One region of the Neorhizobium sp. IRS_2294 genome, then DNA from elsewhere that is predicted to be linked to it. Evidence: predicted binding sites of a transcription regulator. Region 1 holds the regulator's gene; each other region holds the start of a gene.
The links. Region 1 encodes PhoB, which activates phosphate uptake and scavenging genes when phosphate is short. Its sites were predicted from a motif close to TGTCATNNANCTGTCAT; they were not measured.
Positions count from the first base shown of each region.

Region 2: ACQY1K_RS19620 (DUF2278 family protein) is a predicted target of PhoB. The motif match lies at 1,613-1,629, and genes of this name have one in related genera.
Region 3: ACQY1K_RS11840 (DUF1045 domain-containing protein) is a predicted target of PhoB. The motif match lies at 1,618-1,634, and genes of this name have one in related genera.
Region 4: phnF (phosphonate metabolism transcriptional regulator PhnF) is a predicted target of PhoB. The motif match lies at 2,091-2,107, and genes of this name have one in related genera.

Region 1 is NZ_CP191439.1:382,768-386,975, reverse strand. Features, by position in the region: gene ACQY1K_RS01965 (PACE efflux transporter) at 31-465, shown strand; gene ACQY1K_RS01960 (ArsR/SmtB family transcription factor) at 404-1,192, opposite strand; gene ACQY1K_RS01955 (DMT family transporter) at 1,317-2,231, shown strand; gene phoB (phosphate regulon transcriptional regulator PhoB) at 2,213-2,896, opposite strand; gene phoU (phosphate signaling complex protein PhoU) at 3,022-3,735, opposite strand; gene pstB (phosphate ABC transporter ATP-binding protein PstB) at 3,787-4,208, opposite strand, start outside.
Region 2 is NZ_CP191440.1:520,397-524,604, reverse strand. Features, by position in the region: partial or broken gene ACQY1K_RS19625 (FCD domain-containing protein) at 130-421, shown strand; gene ACQY1K_RS19620 (DUF2278 family protein) at 533-1,582, opposite strand; gene ACQY1K_RS19615 (ComEC/Rec2 family competence protein) at 1,754-3,220, opposite strand; gene ACQY1K_RS19610 (four-carbon acid sugar kinase family protein) at 3,827-4,208, shown strand, end outside.
Region 3 is NZ_CP191439.1:2,459,822-2,464,029, reverse strand. Features, by position in the region: gene mnmD (tRNA (5-methylaminomethyl-2-thiouridine)(34)-methyltransferase MnmD) at 1-395, opposite strand, end outside; gene ACQY1K_RS11845 (NAD(P)/FAD-dependent oxidoreductase) at 394-1,596, shown strand; gene ACQY1K_RS11840 (DUF1045 domain-containing protein) at 1,709-2,416, shown strand; gene puuE (allantoinase PuuE) at 2,488-3,444, shown strand; gene uraD (2-oxo-4-hydroxy-4-carboxy-5-ureidoimidazoline decarboxylase) at 3,441-3,938, shown strand; gene ACQY1K_RS11825 (nucleotidyltransferase family protein) at 4,002-4,208, shown strand, end outside.
Region 4 is NZ_CP191439.1:139,582-143,789, forward strand. Features, by position in the region: gene ACQY1K_RS00685 (carbon-phosphorus lyase complex subunit PhnI) at 1-930, opposite strand, end outside; gene phnH (phosphonate C-P lyase system protein PhnH) at 950-1,549, opposite strand; gene phnG (phosphonate C-P lyase system protein PhnG) at 1,549-2,022, opposite strand; gene phnF (phosphonate metabolism transcriptional regulator PhnF) at 2,128-2,847, shown strand; gene ACQY1K_RS00705 (2,3-bisphosphoglycerate-dependent phosphoglycerate mutase) at 2,912-3,547, opposite strand; gene dapB (4-hydroxy-tetrahydrodipicolinate reductase) at 3,570-4,208, opposite strand, start outside.

The sequences.
Region 1 (4,208 bases):
CGGCATGAACCTCACCTAAAGGGGAAGATCATGCGCTCGATAAGAGACCGTATTCGCCACGCCATCAGCTTTGAAATCATCGGGCTTCTGATGATGGTGCCGCTCGGCGCTTTCGTCTTCGACATGCCGGCCGAACATATGGGCATTGTCGGCGTCGTGTCTGCGACGGTCGCGACCGGCTGGAACTACCTCTACAATCTGGGTTTCGACCGCTTTCTGCAGGCGCGACGGGGTACGACGCTAAAGACGCCTGCCTTGCGCATTGCTCATGCGGTGCTGTTCGAAATCGGTCTGCTGGTCGTGCTGATGCCGTTTATCGCGTGGTATCTGCAGATTACCCTTCTCCATGCGCTGACAATGGATATCGCGATCGCGCTGTTCTACGTGGTCTATGCCTATCTCTTCAATCTTGGCTACGACAAGCTGTTCCCGCTGCCGGAATGGAAGACCCAGGAAGCCGCCTGACCATCAGAGTTTCGGACGGTGCAATACGCCAGTCCGATGGAAGCCTGAATGTCTCGGCAAACCCGATCTCTCCGGCGCGCGTGATCCGCAGAGCCCGGGTTTCCTCTCGGCGGCCGATCCAGCCGACGCCAAGAGCGCGGTCCAGCAGCGCCGCACCCATTTGTCCCGCCAGATGCGGCCGTCGCTCGCTCCAATCGAGGCATGTCCGGCAGAGCGGGCGTTTCGAACGGGTCAGCTGTTCGAGATCGATCCCGAAATCACAAAAGAACCGTCTGCCCTCGTCGGTGATCAGGCCGGCTCCATCGCCGAGCAGCATGTAGCCGCTTCCTGTTAGGGCATCGGCGAGCGCGATGGCGAGACGGCCGGCCATGTGATCGTAACAGGTGCGGGCAAGCCGTAACGCTTCGTCTTTCGGGCCGACAGGATGATGGCGCTTCGGCCCATCCGCGGCGACTGCCATCAACGCGTGGATCGCGTGCGCGACTTCCGGAGAGGCAAGTCGGTAATAGCGGTGCCTGCCCTGCTTCTCAACCTCGATCAGGCGAGCCTGCGCCAGTTTGCCGAGATGGCCGCTGGTGGTCTGCGCGGTGACGCCGGCGTGGCGTGCCAGTTCGCCCGCCGTCAGCGCCTGTCCGCCCATCAGCGCGGACAGCATGTTGGCGCGTGCAGCATCGCCGATCAGGCTTGCAACTTCCGCAATCGTATTTCCTGAAACCATATTGGGCATGATCCAGTTCTAGCACCGGAAAACTTTGCCGTCAGCGGTCAACGGTTCGGCCGTCGTCGAAGCATTTCTTTTCCTGGTTCCGCTAAGAGGGGCGGAGATTGCATTCATGGGGACAGGAACTGGAATGGCGGACACCAAAACAAGCATGGCAACGGATCTGTTGCTGCTCCTCACGCTCGCGACGCTTTGGGGCGCGTCCTACACGCTGATCAAAGTCGGTGTGGAGACGATTTCGCCTGTCACCTTTATTGCCGTCAGAACACTGGTCGCCGGGCTCATTCTCGCTGCGGCACTACGCCTTCGCGGATTGAAGCTGCCGACCGACCGGCAGACCTGGAAGCTTTTCACGGTTCAGGCCTGCCTCAACAGCGCGGTCCCCTTCACCCTCATCGCCTGGGCCGAACAGACGACCGATGCGGGCCTTGCCACCATCTTGAGTTCAACGACGCCGATCTTCGCCTTTCTTTTGACGGCGCTGATCACCCGCCATGAAAGCGTCTCTGCGGCCAAGCTGTTTGGAGTTGCCGCAGGCATTGTCGGCATATGCCTGATCGTCGGCATGGAGGCGCTTGCCGGCTCGGGCGAGAACCTCTGGGCGCAACTCGCCATCGTGGCGGCGACGATCTGCTATGCGGCGGCTGCCATCTTCGGCAAGAATTTTAAAGGATTGGACCCGATGATGCCCGCCGCGGGATCGCTGATCGCAGGGGCGGCCATCCTCATTCCCGTGAGCCTCGTGGTCGACAGACCCTGGACGCTGACGCCCAGCACCGACTCGACGCTCGCCCTGTTGGCGCTCGCGGTATTTTCGACGGCGCTCGCCTTCGTCATCTATTTCCGGCTGGTGCAGACGCTGGGCTCCGTCGGCACGACGGCGCAGGCCTATCTGCGGGTGCCGATCGGCGTTGGCATCGGCGTCGTGTTTCTCGGCGAAACGCTTGCCTCGACAGCCTGGCTCGGTCTCGCCTGCGTCGTGACCGGTGTGATTGCCATGACGCTGCCGGCTAGGAGACGCGGTGCTCAGGCTTCCATTGAGTAACCGGCACCGCGGACCGTGCGGATGACATCCTGCATGTTGGAGAAGTTGAGTGCCTTCCGCAGGCGCCCCACATGCACGTCGACGGTGCGTTCGTCGACATAGATGTCATGACCCCAGACGCCGTCGAGCAGCTGCGAGCGCGAAAAGACGCGGCTGGGTGAGGCCATCAGGAATTCCAGAAGTCTAAACTCTGTCGGCCCGAGGCGAACTTCGCGGCTCTTGCGGTGAACGCGATGGGTTTCGCGATCGAGTTCGATATCGCCGCATTTGAGGACGCTCGAAAGGACCTCCGGTCGGGCACGGCGCAGCATCGCCTTGACGCGGGCCATCAGTTCCGGCGTCGAGAAAGGCTTGACCACATAGTCGTCTGCGCCGGTGGCAAGCCCGCGAACGCGCTCGCTTTCTTCGCCGCGCGCCGTCAGCATGATGATCGGCAGGCGTTCCGTCTCCGGCCGCATACGCAGGCGACGGCAGAGTTCGATGCCTGAAACGCCCGGCAGCATCCAGTCGAGAATGAGAAGATCCGGAACGCGCTCCTGAAGCCTGATTTCCGCTTCGTCACCGCGAAGCACGGTATCGACCTCGTAACCCTCGGCCTCCAGGTTATACCGAAGGAGGACGCTGAGGGCCTCTTCGTCTTCCACGACTGCGATCTTCGGCTGCATTCCGACTTGCTCCGTCACTCGTCCCGAACCGCACTTAGATCCGCCAGATCCGCTCGCGCTGCTTCAGGTCATTGGTTTTGGCAGTTATCGTCCCGAAACCGGCAGGCGATTTCGGGAGAGCTGCATCATGTCCCGGCGGAGCCGAGCATGTTGGACGTATCGTCCTTCGGACGTTCGCCCTCCGGCTGTGCGCCGGTCGCGATGTAGTAGATGGTCTCGGCGATATTCGTCGCGTGGTCGCCGATGCGCTCGATGTTCTTGGCGCAGAACAGGAGATGGGTGCACGTGGTGATGTTGCGCGGATCCTCCATCATGTAGGTGAGGAGTTCGCGGAACAGCGAGGTGTACATCGCGTCAATCTCTTCATCGCGCTGGCGGATGATTTCGGCTTTTTCCGCGGAGCGGTTGGCGAAGACATCAAGAACGTCCTTGAGCTGCACCAGCGCCAGTTCGGAAAGATGCTCCAGACCACGGGCGAGCTTGCGCGGGACGCCTGTTCCCTGCACGGCGAGCACGCGCTTGGCGGTGTTCTTACCAAGGTCGCCGACGCGTTCCAGGTCAGCTGCAATGCGCAGCGTGCCGATGATCTCGCGAAGATCGGCCGCCATTGGCTGGCGCTTGGCGATGGTGACGATCGCCTTGTCCTGGATATCGCGCTCGGCGTGGTCGAGAATGACGTCGTCGGAGATGACCTTCTGGGCGAGTGCGGAGTCGGAGTTGACGAGCGCACGCACGGCATCTCCGCACATCTGTTCAGCGAGACCGCCCATTTCGGAAATCCGGCGGTTCAGGTATTTCAGTTCCTCGTCATAGGCCGAGAGAATATGGGTCGAAACCATGTGTCTGATCCTTGATGTCTGCAGTTGCGGCTGACGGGCTCTGCGCCCGCATCAGCCGAAGCGGCCCATGATGTAATCCTGGGTGCGCTGGTCATCCGGATTGGTGAACATCTTGTCGGTATCGTTTTCCTCGACCAGGTGGCCGAGATGGAACATCGCCGTGCGCTGCGAAACGCGGGCCGCCTGCTGCATCGAGTGGGTGACGATCACGATCGTGTAGTTGGCGCGCAGTTCGTGGATCAGTTCCTCGACCTTGGCCGTAGCAATCGGGTCGAGTGCCGAGCACGGCTCGTCCATCAGAATGACTTCAGGCGAAACGGCGATCGCACGGGCGATGCAAAGGCGCTGCTGCTGACCGCCGGAAAGGCCGGTACCGCCTTCATGCAGGCGATCCTTGACTTCTGCCCAGAGGCCGGCGCGCTGCAGGCTTGCCTCGACGATCGCGTCCATTTCCGTTTTGCCACGGGCAAGGC
Region 2 (4,208 bases), on a different replicon from region 1:
TCCATCTTGGGGTAAGGTCAAGTCGGGGCGGCAGGACGGCTCGTCAACATAAGCCGTCCCGTCGCAAACGGAGCGAGCGTTGCTCTTCCACCATCGCCAGCTTCCTCACATTCAAAAGCGCTGAACTCTGACATCATCGAACACCAACGCCGATCCATGGGAAAAGCCGAGGAGTTTATCGCAGCAGATATGCAGTTTCACACGCGCATCGCGCAGATCACCGGAAACCCGATCTTAATTGCAGTCAGTGAAGCGATGCTGGCATGGCTGATGACCTATTACACGGACGTGCTCATCTGGACCGGCAAGGAGAAATTCACGCTGGTTGAGCATGAAGAGCCTCCATCGACTGGCGGCTAAGGATGTTGGCGGTGCGGTCCTTACGCACCTTGGACGGTCGAGGGCATCGTACACGCGATAGCAAGACCATAAAGGGACGGATGTTCTGACGGCAGGTCGATGGTTCTCGTCCGTTCAACTTGAAGGCTCGGAAGCGGATGTCGCGATAGCGCTTCTCTGTGGTAAAGTTTGGTCACGGCTGAAATGGAATGGTTCGCCCAGGTTGGCGCGCCTGACCCTTGGTGTATGAAACGCCATGCACCTTGACGCCATCGACGTTCAACAGAGTTATGATCCCTCCCTTGTTAGACAAAGCGGCTGGTGACTTGATCTCGATGCTCATGGTCGCGCCAGCAGCGATCGTGCCGGACAGCGTCATCGTATTCTTCTGCTTATCCTTGATCATCCATCCATCGAGCTGAACGGCAACGTCGGCCGTATTCAGTAGGGTGACGGTCTCGCGTTCGGGGGTGCGCACGTCGTTGACAAGTGCTGCGATGATCCGCACCAGTCCATCAGGAACGTCAAACGGCGGAATTCGGTCGCGATCGACCGGCGTATGTGGCTCACCATCGTGAACTGGATTGGCCGGGACGATCGGATCGGCGCTATCGTCGTCGGAATGCCAAGCTTGCGTCTGAAACTTGAGGAAGATCGCCACCCACTGGTTTTCGTTCGGGAATTCGAAAATCAGCGCACCATCTTGGAATTTGCCGTTGTCGCTCGCGAATTTACCGGGCGGGTTACCCTGGTTCATATGGATATCATGAATGCCGCGACCTGGCTTGAAACCGAAATACTTGTCCGCTTTGTCGGGTTCTGGACCCCAGGTTTCGCCAAATGCATAGATCCAAGACTCTTCATCGGACATGGCGCGCTGCACATAAGCGTCGATCTTTTCGTTCAGGTCGTTGTCTGGCCCTGTGGCTGAAAGCGGCAAGGGCTTTAGCTCCCAAGGCTGCATGAGATTGCTCCGAATGAAGTTGAGAGCGATGCCATCTGGAACGCTTGCTGCGCGGTGAAGCCCCTCGGACAACGCCGCAATCTTTTCCGTGATCGGATGCTCAAAGGCCGAGCGGACCAAGAACTGTACTTCGCTCCCGTCCTGTGATCTGACATTGATCGCAATGCGATGCATGGTTCCGTTTTCGGATACCAAAACCTGATAGTGGGGATTTGCGCCTGTTGCGAGGCGGTTGTTCGTCGGACGTCCCTTCAGGACGGCGTAGTTTTTCAGCGGCATGTCAGGGCTCCCACAGTTAGAATTCATCGAATAGCAGTGTCGTGACAATTGCAGGTTGGTTGATCAGCTTGAGAACGACAGTTTCTGTAAAGTCTGACGTCCTCCGTTTGCGAGTGGATCAGTCAAAATGACAGGGCAAGCCAACGCGCCGCGTGCCTGCGGCAGTTTAGCCTAAAGCTTTGGCGCCGCCCGCCTCACGGCTTTTGCTGCGAACGAAATCTCGCCTGTGGCCGAGACCTTAAATCGATACGCCTCGTTCATAAATTTCTTGCCTGAGTGAGTGAAAGCGAGCACCCGCTCACCATCTGTCCTAACGTGAGAGATACCGAAATTGGTTCGCTCAAAAGCGAACACCTTCCTCGCGGCATCCTTGGGGTCATTCACAGAGCCAAGGACCTTGAAAAAAGCCGCGAGCTCAGTGCAGAATATGATGGAAGGTGTTGTTCGCCCGGCTTTTCCAAGAGCTGCTATAAGAGTGGCGCGTGGGTGAATGTATTCCTTAGCTTCGCTCTCGTCTCCTGACGAAATCAACGACACGACCGGAGAGACCTCCTTGAGAAACTCCATGTCGAAGTCGGCGGACCCATGGTGAGGCGCCTTCAGGATTTCCGCGCGGACGGCTGCACCGGGTAGCGCCTCTCGCAACCGTTGCCCGGCCTCCTGGTTCATGTCGCCGGTAAAGAGAAACCGAACGTTGCCGTAGCGGAGACGGAAGTTGATCGAATGTCCGTTGATCGTATGAGACGCGGAGGGAGAGCCAACCTTGGCGGCGACAGTCCCTAACATGAGATTTGCATCGTCCGGTGGTTCACCCAAAAACCGCAAGCCGACATCCTTGTCGATAATATCGGTAATGGGGCCAAGAAGCTCCACCGAGATATTGTCGGCGGCGAGAAAGTCGAAGGCACCTACACTTGTGTGATCAAGACGCCGCTTCTCAATCGGCTTCCCGGTTGCGCGTTCGACGCGTGGTCCCCACGCTTCGAGGGTCTCGACCCAAGTGTTGAACTTCCCGTTTCTGTCAACTTCCGGGACGGTAGCTTGATCGTCCACGAGGTCGACAATGAATATCCTTCCATCTGCCTCTACGGTCCTGCCGAACATCTCGGTTTCTTTTCGGCGTTCGCCGGTAAGCTTCTTCAGCGGGCGTTTCACGATGCCATTGTGAAAAATCCGCTTCGGGGCGACAAATATCCGCTTTTGAGGTCTCGTATCGGTTTCCGACTTTCGCAGTTCGGTAAGGCCATCAAAATGGTCGGCGTCACCGTGCGTGATGAGAATGAGATCGACAATCAGTGGATCGTCATCGCTTGTTTTCGGAAATCGCGCATTGGCATGCCGAGCAAAGAGCTGGTTGTCGCCGCCGTCGATGAAGATCACTTTACCGCTCGGCGTTTCGATGATCAGGCCATCGCCTTGCTGGACGTCGACCATCGACAGACGGAGCAATGCATCCGACCGAAGTCGAGCCCGCCCATCGATAAATCCTCGGTCTACAACTCCCCGGAGACCGACGATCTCAACCTCTTTCTTGCCCTCTGGCTCAGACAGGACATTGCAGCCATCACCCCAGTAGTACTGGGCTTCCGAACCGTCGGGTCGCCGAAGATTTACGATGTCGTCATCAAGATATTGCATCGAAACTCCTCCACAGAGAACGATCAGCAACAAAAGTTTAGATTAGTATTCTATCGAGTCAACTAGAGTCTAAGATTAAAATCGTTCAAAAGCAGTCATCAGTTATTCATAAGGTTCAAGAATACTGTATTTATTAATGCCATATAAAAAGAGTGACTGAACTCCGTCAAAGATGCGAAGCATAGGCCTTTAGTGCGGATCGCAGCGGTTTGCGCTTGCCTTGTCGGGTGGCGGATCGCGCACCGTGCTCTCTCGGTGTCCTGCTGAGGCGGGCAGTCAGGCAGGAGCATCAGTGTTATGTAAAGCAGCCGCGTGACGGCTGACGGCTCCTAAACCGATCGACCGTGTCTCAAATGGACGCGATCCAAGCCTGCCTCGATCTGGCAATTTGTGCGACAGATAGCAAGCTGAGGCTGTAGGAATGCTCCGGACGAAGACGCTCGCCAAGATTCGCAATGTCGACGAAAAAGTCGAGCAGCGCGTCAGCTGGCCCAGTCACGTCGTGGTTGACGGTGACCATACATTTGTCATTTCACTCCATACCCATGTTGACTTATAAGCGCTTTTCCGTGGTATAAAGCTTACAACATAGGTAGGTGGAGGCGTATGTTAGTCATTCTTGCGGACGACCTGACCGGTGCGCTCGACTCGGCGGCGCCTTTTGCCGGGCGAGGTATTCGCACCGACGTGGCGCTCAACCTTGATGCAATTACGGGGATCGTCGCCGATCGCCCCGACGTTCTGTCCATCAACCTCAACACCCGCGAAACAAGTGCCGGCGAAGCACGTGCCGCCACAGCTGCGACAATCACCTTGCTGCCGCCGGGAACGCGGCTGTTCAAGAAGGTCGATTCCCGCCTCAAGGGAAATATCGTTGCCGAACTGGACGCCATCCCTTTCACACGTGCCCTCGTTGCGCCTGGGATACCAGAGTTCGGTCGGGTGGTTGCGAACGGATGTGTCACCGGCTTTGGTATCGACGCTCCGA
Region 3 (4,208 bases), 1.5 Mb from region 1:
GCCTGCCGCTGCGGATCGATTTCCGGCCACCGCGCCAGTGCCCGCCCGATCTCGTCGCGTTGCATCGGATAGAGTTCGAACGATGTGAAATGCAGCCGTGTGCCGGGTTTGCGGAAAAGCGCCCACTGGCGCCAGGTCTCGCAGGCGTTGAGGCCGGTGCCGAAACCGAGTTCGCCGATCCGGAACGTGTCTTCGGTCGGTGACATGTCGTTCCAGCGCTCCGGCAGTCCGTTTCCCGCCAGAAACACATGGCCGCATTCCAGGCGGCCATCGGTGCGGCAATAAAAGTGGTCGCCAAATTCCGTCGAATACGGCATATCGCCGTCATGCCAATCAAGCGCCGGTGCTTCAGGCGTGGCGTCGTCTTTTACAATTTCGGGATCGTGATTGCTCATGGAAGATGCGGATAATCCTCGAGGTCCCCGGGGTCAATCTCCAGCAATGCCTCATCTCCCCGATGATCATGTCGATCTCCTGATCATCGGCGGCGGCATCATGGGCCTCTGGGCCGCGGTCAAGGCGGAACGGCTTGGCATCCGCACCCTTTTGGTCGAAGCGGGACGGTTGGGGCAGGGTGCCAGCGGCGGCATTTTGGGCGCGCTGATGTCGCATGTGCCCGACCGCTGGAACGACAAGAAACAGGCCCAGTTCGACTCGCTCGTCGCCCTCGAAGACGAAGTGGCGAGGCTCGAAGCCGAGGCCGGGCTGTCCTGCGGTTATCGCCGCTCCGGTCGGCTGATCCCGCTGCCGAAGCCGCATCTCAGACCCATCGCCCTACGCCATCAGCAGGAGGCGGAGGTCAACTGGCGGCACGACGGCGATCCGTTCCACTGGCATGTGCTCGATGCGTCGCCTTTCGACGGATGGCCGGACCCGGCCTTTACCGAAGCCGGCATCGTGCACGACACGTTTGCCGCCCGCGTTTCCCCCCGTCATCTGATGGCTGCGCTCGCCGCCTTCCTTGGCAACGCCCGGCATGTGAGCCTGATCGAAGGACTGCCGGCGGAGCGGATCGACCCGGTGGCAAACCGCGTCGAATTTGCCGATGGACGCTCGATCGGTTTTGGCCATTGCATGATTGCGGCCGGCCCGCAGTCGTTTCCGCTGCTTGGTCCCCTGTCTCCATCCATCTCGGTTCCGCTGGGACAGCCGGTGAAGGGGCAGGCGGCGCTGTTGAAGGCCGATATCGATCCGTCGCTGCCGATCCTCTTCCTCAACGGCCTCTATGTCATCGCCCATGACGATGGCCACGTGGCGGTCGGCAGCACCAGCGAGGAGGAGTTCGACGCGCCGTTTGCCACCGATGCCAAGCTCGACGATCTCCTGGTCCGCGCCCGCGCGCTCGTGCCGGCACTTTCCGGTGCGGAAGTGGTGGAGCGCTGGGCCGGCTTGAGGCCCAAGGCGATCGGCCGTGAGCCGATGGTGGGTCCGCATCCCGACCATCCACGCGTCATTGCTCTCACCGGCGGCTTCAAGGTCAGCTTCGGGCTTGCCCACAGGCTTGCGGATGCCGCGCTCGGTTTCATCATCGGTCAAGAGCACTCGCTTCCCGAGAGTTTTATACTTTGGGATCATCTTTCGGTTGCTACGCGTTAAACGCGCGTTTCGGCCCTTTCTCGTCGTTAATCTGTCACGCAAATCGCGTAACCCAATTCGTGGGATTGATGAGCATGCGTGAATAAACGAACAGGGGCAGAAAAGGTGACGCATGCGCTACGCACTCTATTTTACGCCACCTGCGCATGATCCGCTGACGCTTGCCGCGGCGCAATGGCTCGGCCGCAGTGCCTATTCCGGCGAGGCGATGGAGCCGCCCGAGATCTGCAACCTTGGTTTGCATGAGATCGCCTATCATACCGCGCTGCCGCGCCGCTGCGGTTTTCACGCCACGCTCAAGGCGCCGTTCCGGCTCGCTCCTGATATTACCGAACAGATGCTGCTGCGCCATCTGATGCACTTTGCGGGATCGCATGATCCTTTCGAACTGCCGCCTCTCGAAGTGGCGCGGCTCGGCAATTATTTCGGGCTCGTGCCGGCGCTTCCCTGCGAGCGGATGCGGTTTCTCGCCTGCGCCGTCGTGCAGGAATTCGATGCGTTTCGGGCGCCTCTCTCGGAAGGCGAACTGGAACGCGCCGATCCCGGCGATCTCTCGGCACCGCAGTTTTCCAATCTTCATCGCTGGGGCAACCCTTACGTGATGGAAGAATACCGCTTTCACATGACGTTGACGGGCCCGATGACACCGGCCGAGATGCCGCGTTTCGAAACGGCCTTGCGCGCCCATTTCAATCCGTATCTGCTGCGTCCCCTGGAAATCGCCAATATCGCGCTGTTCGTCGAGAATGAGCCCGGTGCGCCGTTCCATGTGCATTCTCTGCATCCGATGGGGCGCGTTTCCGCCCGCAAGATCGCCTGAGCGATCACGTTCCGTCTCGACATCGGCGGAAAGGCTGGGCTACCTTCCACAAGAGATAATCGAGGTGGACCATGCCCATAACCATAAAAGACTATCCCCGCGACCTCGTAGGCTACGGCCGCCACACGCCTGATCCGAAATGGCCCGGCGGCGCCAATATCGCCGTGCAATTCGTGATCAATTACGAAGAGGGCGGCGAAAGCTCGATCCTGGATGATGATCCGGCGTCGGAAAACCTCTTGTCGGAGATCGTCGGCGCCGCCGCCTGGCCGGGCCAGCGCAATCTCAACATGGAATCGATCTACGAATACGGTTCGCGCGCCGGTTTCTGGCGGCTGCACCGGCTGTTTACCGAACTCAAGGTCCAGACCACCGTCTACGGCGTGACGCTTGCCATGGCCCGCAATCCCGAAGCTGTCTCAGCCATGAAGGAAGCCGGCTGGGAGATCGCCAGCCACGGTTATCGCTGGCTCGAATACAAGGATTTCGACGAAGCACGGGAACGCGAACACATTCTTGAGGCGGTGCGCCTGCATACCGAACTGACCGGCGAGCGTCCTTACGGCATGTATCAGGGCAAGCCATCCGACAACACGCTGAAGCTTGTCATGGAAGAGGGCGGTTTCCTCTATTCGTCCGACAGCTATGCCGACGATCTGCCCTATTGGGTGCCGGGGCTGGATGGCAAGCCGTTCCTGATCATCCCTTATACGCTGGAAACCAACGACATGCGCTTTGCCACGCCGCAGGGTTTCAACACCGGCGATCAGTTCTTCACCTATCTCAAGGATGCGTTCGACACGCTTTACCGGGAAGGCGAGGAGGGGGCGGCAAAGATGCTGTCGGTCGGTCTGCACTGCCGCCTCGTCGGGCGTCCGGGTCGCGTGGCGGCGCTGCGGCGGTTCATGGAATACGTGCTCTCGCACGACAAGGTCTGGCTGCCGCAACGCATCGAGATCGCCCGCCACTGGCATGCCCATCACAAGCCGTCAGATGTGTCGGCATCAAGCACGGTGGCTGCACGATGACCGCCCGCAACGATTTCGTCGCGACCTTCGGCGGCGTGTTCGAACATTCGCCCTTTATCGCCGAGCGCGCCTATGACGGCGGCATGATCTTCGTGCCGCTGACCGCCAAGGGCGTGCATGAGGCTATGGTGGCGGTTTTTCGCGCCGCGGATCCGCAGGAGAAGCTCGGCATCCTCAACGCCCATCCGGACCTTGCCGGCAAGCTCGCAATCGCCGGCGGACTGACGCAAGAGAGCAAAAGCGAACAGGCCGGCGCAGGCCTCGATCGTCTGAGCCCAGATGAGCACGCACGCTTCACCGAACTCAACGCCGCCTATGTCGCAAAATTCGGCTTCCCCTTCATCATCGCCGTGAAAGGCCTGACAAAGGACGACATCCTCGCCGCCTTCGAGACCCGCGTCGGCAACGACGCCGATGAGGAGTTCAAGACCGCCTGCGCCCAGGTGGAAAGGATCGCGCATCTGCGGCTGCTGGCGCTTTTGCCGGAGACGTGAGGGGTTTGCTTTTCCCTTGCCTGTCCTTCGCCTATAGTGACCGCAACAGGAGTTCTCGCCCTCATGAGACCGTCGGAAGTGCTGGAGAAAAACCGTGTGGCTATCCGCGAAGCGACGAAACGCTTCAATGCGGCGAACCCGCGCGTCTTCGGTTCGGTGGCGCGGGGTGAGGATCGTCCGGATAGCGATATCGACATCCTCGTCGATGCACTGCCCGGCACGACGCTGTTTGATCTCGGCGGGCTTCTCGAGGAGCTGAAGGAAATGATG
Region 4 (4,208 bases), 240 kb from region 1:
CTGCGCCGGCGCGGTAATGTCCTCGCCAAGCTCTTCCGCACGAAGGGCGCGATCCACCAGCGACATCGACATCGCCTTGCGCTCGCTCTGTCCGAACACGAGACCGTAGCCGCGGGTAAACTGCGGCGGTGCTATGGAGGAGCCCTTGAACTGGTTGATCATCTGGCACTCGGTCAGCTGGATGCGCCCGAGCGAGACCGCGAAGCCGAGTTCCGGCATGTCCATTTCCACCTCCACCTCGCCGATCCGGATCTCGCCGACGAACGGGTGGTTTCGGCCATATCCGCGCTGGGTCGAGTAGCCGAGGGCAAGCAGAAAGCCCTCGTCGCCGCGGGCGAGTGCCTGCAGCCTGAGGTCACGACCCATCGGAAATTCCAGCGGCTCGCGGGTCAGGTCTCCGGCAGCGTGGTCATCGGGCAGGTCGCCATCCGGCTCGATCAGTCCTTCGTGTGCGAGAATGTCGGAAACGCGCATCATCCCCTCGCCGGACGCCTCTTTGCGTGCAGGATCGGCGATCACCTCATCCGTCAGCAGCGAGGGATCGAGAAGACGATGGGTGTAATCGAAGGTGGGACCAAGCAGCTGGCCGCCCGGCAGATCCTTGTAGGTCGCCGAGACGCGCCGCTCGACCTTCATGGCCGCGGTATCCACCGGAACGGAAGAGCCGAAGCGGGGCAGCGTAGTGCGGTAGGCGCGAAGCAGAAAGATCGCCTCGATCAGATCGCCACGCGACTGGCGCACGGCAAGCGCTGCCAGCGACCGATCATAGAGCGAGGCTTCCGCCATCACCCGATCGACGGCAAGGCCAAGCTGTTCGGCGATCTGCTCGATCGTGAGTGCGGGAAGCGCCCGGTCGCCGCGACGGCGGTCGGCAAGCAATGCGTGAGCGTTGGTAATGGCGGCCTCGCCACCCTTGACTGCAACATACATGGGTTTGATCTCCTTCGGCTTAGCCGGCAATCCGGGTGGTGCGCGGCAGGCACAGGAACTGCGCTCCGGCGGTGAGGATGACGTCGACTCCGCGGGGAAAGAGCGCCCTGTTGTCGTCCCAGAGCCTCTGAAACATATCCGGCAGTCCCGAGACTGCGACCGTCCTGGTGCCGAGGATCCCTGGTCCGGTCAGGCTCAGTTTTTCACCCTCGCCAAGAGCGGCGACTTCGAGGATCAGCGTCGTGGACCTGTCAGGGTATTCCTGGGTACCGGCGGCAAACAGGCCGAAGGAAGAGGGCGCTGTCCCGGCTTCGATAAAGGCAAAGCTGCTCTGCGCCTTTTCGCGGGTGATCGGTGCGCCCGTATGGAAGCCGATCCATTCCGGCATGGCAGACTTTGCAAGACCGGCGCTCAGCCAGACGGGCGTGTCGTGATCGCAGAGCGTCAGAGCAATCGCGCCAGCCGCATTGCCGAGCGGTTCCGGCTGGCCGGCCTGGAGCGCGGCGTCGTAGATCGTTCCGGGCCGCGCCATTCCGTCCATCAGCGTTTTGAAAATGGTCTGGGACTGGAAGACCGGATCGGTGAACCCACCGGCGAGGGCTTGTGCATGAAGGGCCATCAATCGTCTCCCCGTACCATCGTGAAGAAATCGACGCGGGTCGCCGCGGTCTCTTCGGCTTTCTGTCTGTCCTCAGCGGCGATTCGGCTTTCGGTCGGTGAAAGAAGTGCCGTTTCGACGAAAACGCGGGTCTCTGCTTCCTGCCACAGCGCATCGAAGATCGCAGAGAGCCGCGCCTTCTCCTTGTCGGTGCCGAGCGCCTGGGCGTGGCCCGCCGTTCCGGAGGCAAGAAGGATGGTCGCGCGGGTGACCGTTGCTTCACCCAGATTGAAGGGCGAGCCGCCGCCACCGATCCGGCCGCGAACCATCACCAGACCTGTTTCAGGTCCGCGCACGGGTTTGACGGTTGGCTTGTCGGACAGCCCGTTCCAGGCGGTCTTCAGTTCGTCGCAGGATGTCTGCGCCAGAAGCTCGATGCAGCGGCGCCGCTGTTCCGGTTCCGCCAGTGGCTTGTGATTTCCCGCAAGATCCATCGGTCATCTCCTAAATGTCTATTTATATAGACAACCATACAAATTAGATGTACCAATAAAGGCGGCGTATAACAAGCGTGTGACAGGGGTACTGACCGGGTGATTGTGCAAAGGCAGAGTGGCGTCGCGTTGTGGCGGCAGATAGCCGACCGTATCCGCACGGCGATCGCAAACGGCGATTACGACGCGACCGGCAAGGTGCCGCCGGAGATTTCGCTGGCGGCGGAATTCGGCGTGAACCGGCATACGGTGAGAAGCGCGCTGGCAGCGCTGGCGCAGGAGGGCATCGTGCGGGCCGTTCAGGGGCGGGGAACGCTGATCGAGCGCAAGGAGCGGCTCAATTTCCCGATTTCCAGGCGAACCCGGTTCAGCGAGGGCATCGGCGATCAGGCCAAAGAAAAAGAAGGTCTGCTGCTGGCGGCATCGGAGGAACCGGCGACACCGGATCTGGCGTCGCGACTGCAGCTTGCTGTCGGTGCTGCCGTGATCCGGCTTGAAACCCTGCGCAAAGCGGATCGCCGTCCGGTATCACGGGCAACCGCCTGGTTCCCGGCCGATCGCTTTTCAGGGATCGCAGAGGCCTATCGCGAGAGCGGCTCCATAACCGCAGCCTTCGCGGCAATCGGCCTGACCGACTATCTCCGCGTCTCGACCGAGGTTACGGCGGTCCACGCCGAAAGCGGCGACCTTGCGGATCTGGAATTGTCGCCGGGGGCGATCATGCTGGTAACGCGTGCACTGAACGCAGATCCCGATGGCGTTCCCGTGCAATATGCGATCAGCCGCTTTCCGGCCGACATGGTGCAGTTCACAATCGAGAACTGACAAACGAAAACGCCGGCCCGCATTGTCCATGCGAGCCGGCGCGATCTTGAAGACTTGGCGCTTCTTAGTGGGCGGCCGACATGTCGCCCAGAACCTTCTTGGAAGCGACGGTCGAATCCGCGTTCAGCACGTAGACCATCGGCACACCGGTCGCGAGGTTGAGCTTGAGGATCTCTTCCTTGCTCAGACGATCAAGAACCATCACGAGCGAGCGCAGCGAATTGCCGTGGGCGGCAACGAGAACCTTTTCGCCGCGAAGCACGCGCGGCAGGATCTCGGTCATGTAATAGGGCCATACCCGGGCACCGGTGTCGCGCAGGCTCTCGCCGCCTGGCGGCGGGATGTCGTAGGAACGGCGCCAGATATGCACCTGTTCCTCGCCCCACTTGGCGCGCGCATCGTCCTTGTTGAGGCCGGAGAGATCGCCGTAGTCGCGCTCGTTCAGGGCCTGGTCGCGGATGGTTTCAAGGTCGGTCTGGCCGAGCTTGTCGAGCACGATCTTCAGCGTATCCTGGGCTCGCTTGAGGTCGGAGGTGAAGGCGATATCGAACTTGATGCCGGTATCGGCAAGCGCCTGGCCGCCGGTCTCGGCTTCCTGAATGCCGAGCGGAGTAAGCTCGGGATCCTTCCAGCCGGTGAAAAGGTTCTTCAGGTTCCAGTCGCTCTGGCCGTGGCGAACGAGGACGAGTGTACCGCTCATGAATTGAATTCCTCCGATAGTGTCAAGAAAGCCCGAGAACGTCGAGCATGGAATAGAAACCCGGCTTTTCGTCGCGCGCCCAGACGGCAGCAGTTACCGCGCCGCGCGCGAAGATCGAACGGTCGCGGGCACTGTGCGACAGCGTCACCAGCTCACCTTCGCCGGCAAGGATGACCGAATGATCGCCGACCACCGATCCGCCGCGAAGCGTCGCAAAGCCGATCGTGCCGGCGGGGCGGGGGCCGGTATGGCCGTCGCGCACCCGAACCGATTGCGTGGCAAGATCGATGCCACGCCCGGCAGCCGCTGCCTCGCCAAGCAGCAGCGCGGTGCCGGATGGCGCATCCACCTTGTGCTTGTGGTGCATCTCGACGATTTCGATATCCCAGCCAATAGCAGGAAGCGCTTTCGCCGCATCGCGCGTCAGCACGCCGAGCAGATTGACGCCAAGGCTCATGTTGCCGGACTTCACGACCCGTGCATGCCGGGCGGCAGCCTCGAATTTTTCCTCGTGCTCCGGTCCGCAGCCGGTCGTGCCGATCACATGCACGATGCGCGCCTGTGCGGCGAGCCCGGCAAACGTCACGCTTGCTGCGGGTGCCGTGAAATCCAGAACGCCATCGGCGTCGAGAAACGCCTTCAGGGGATCGGTGGTGACGAT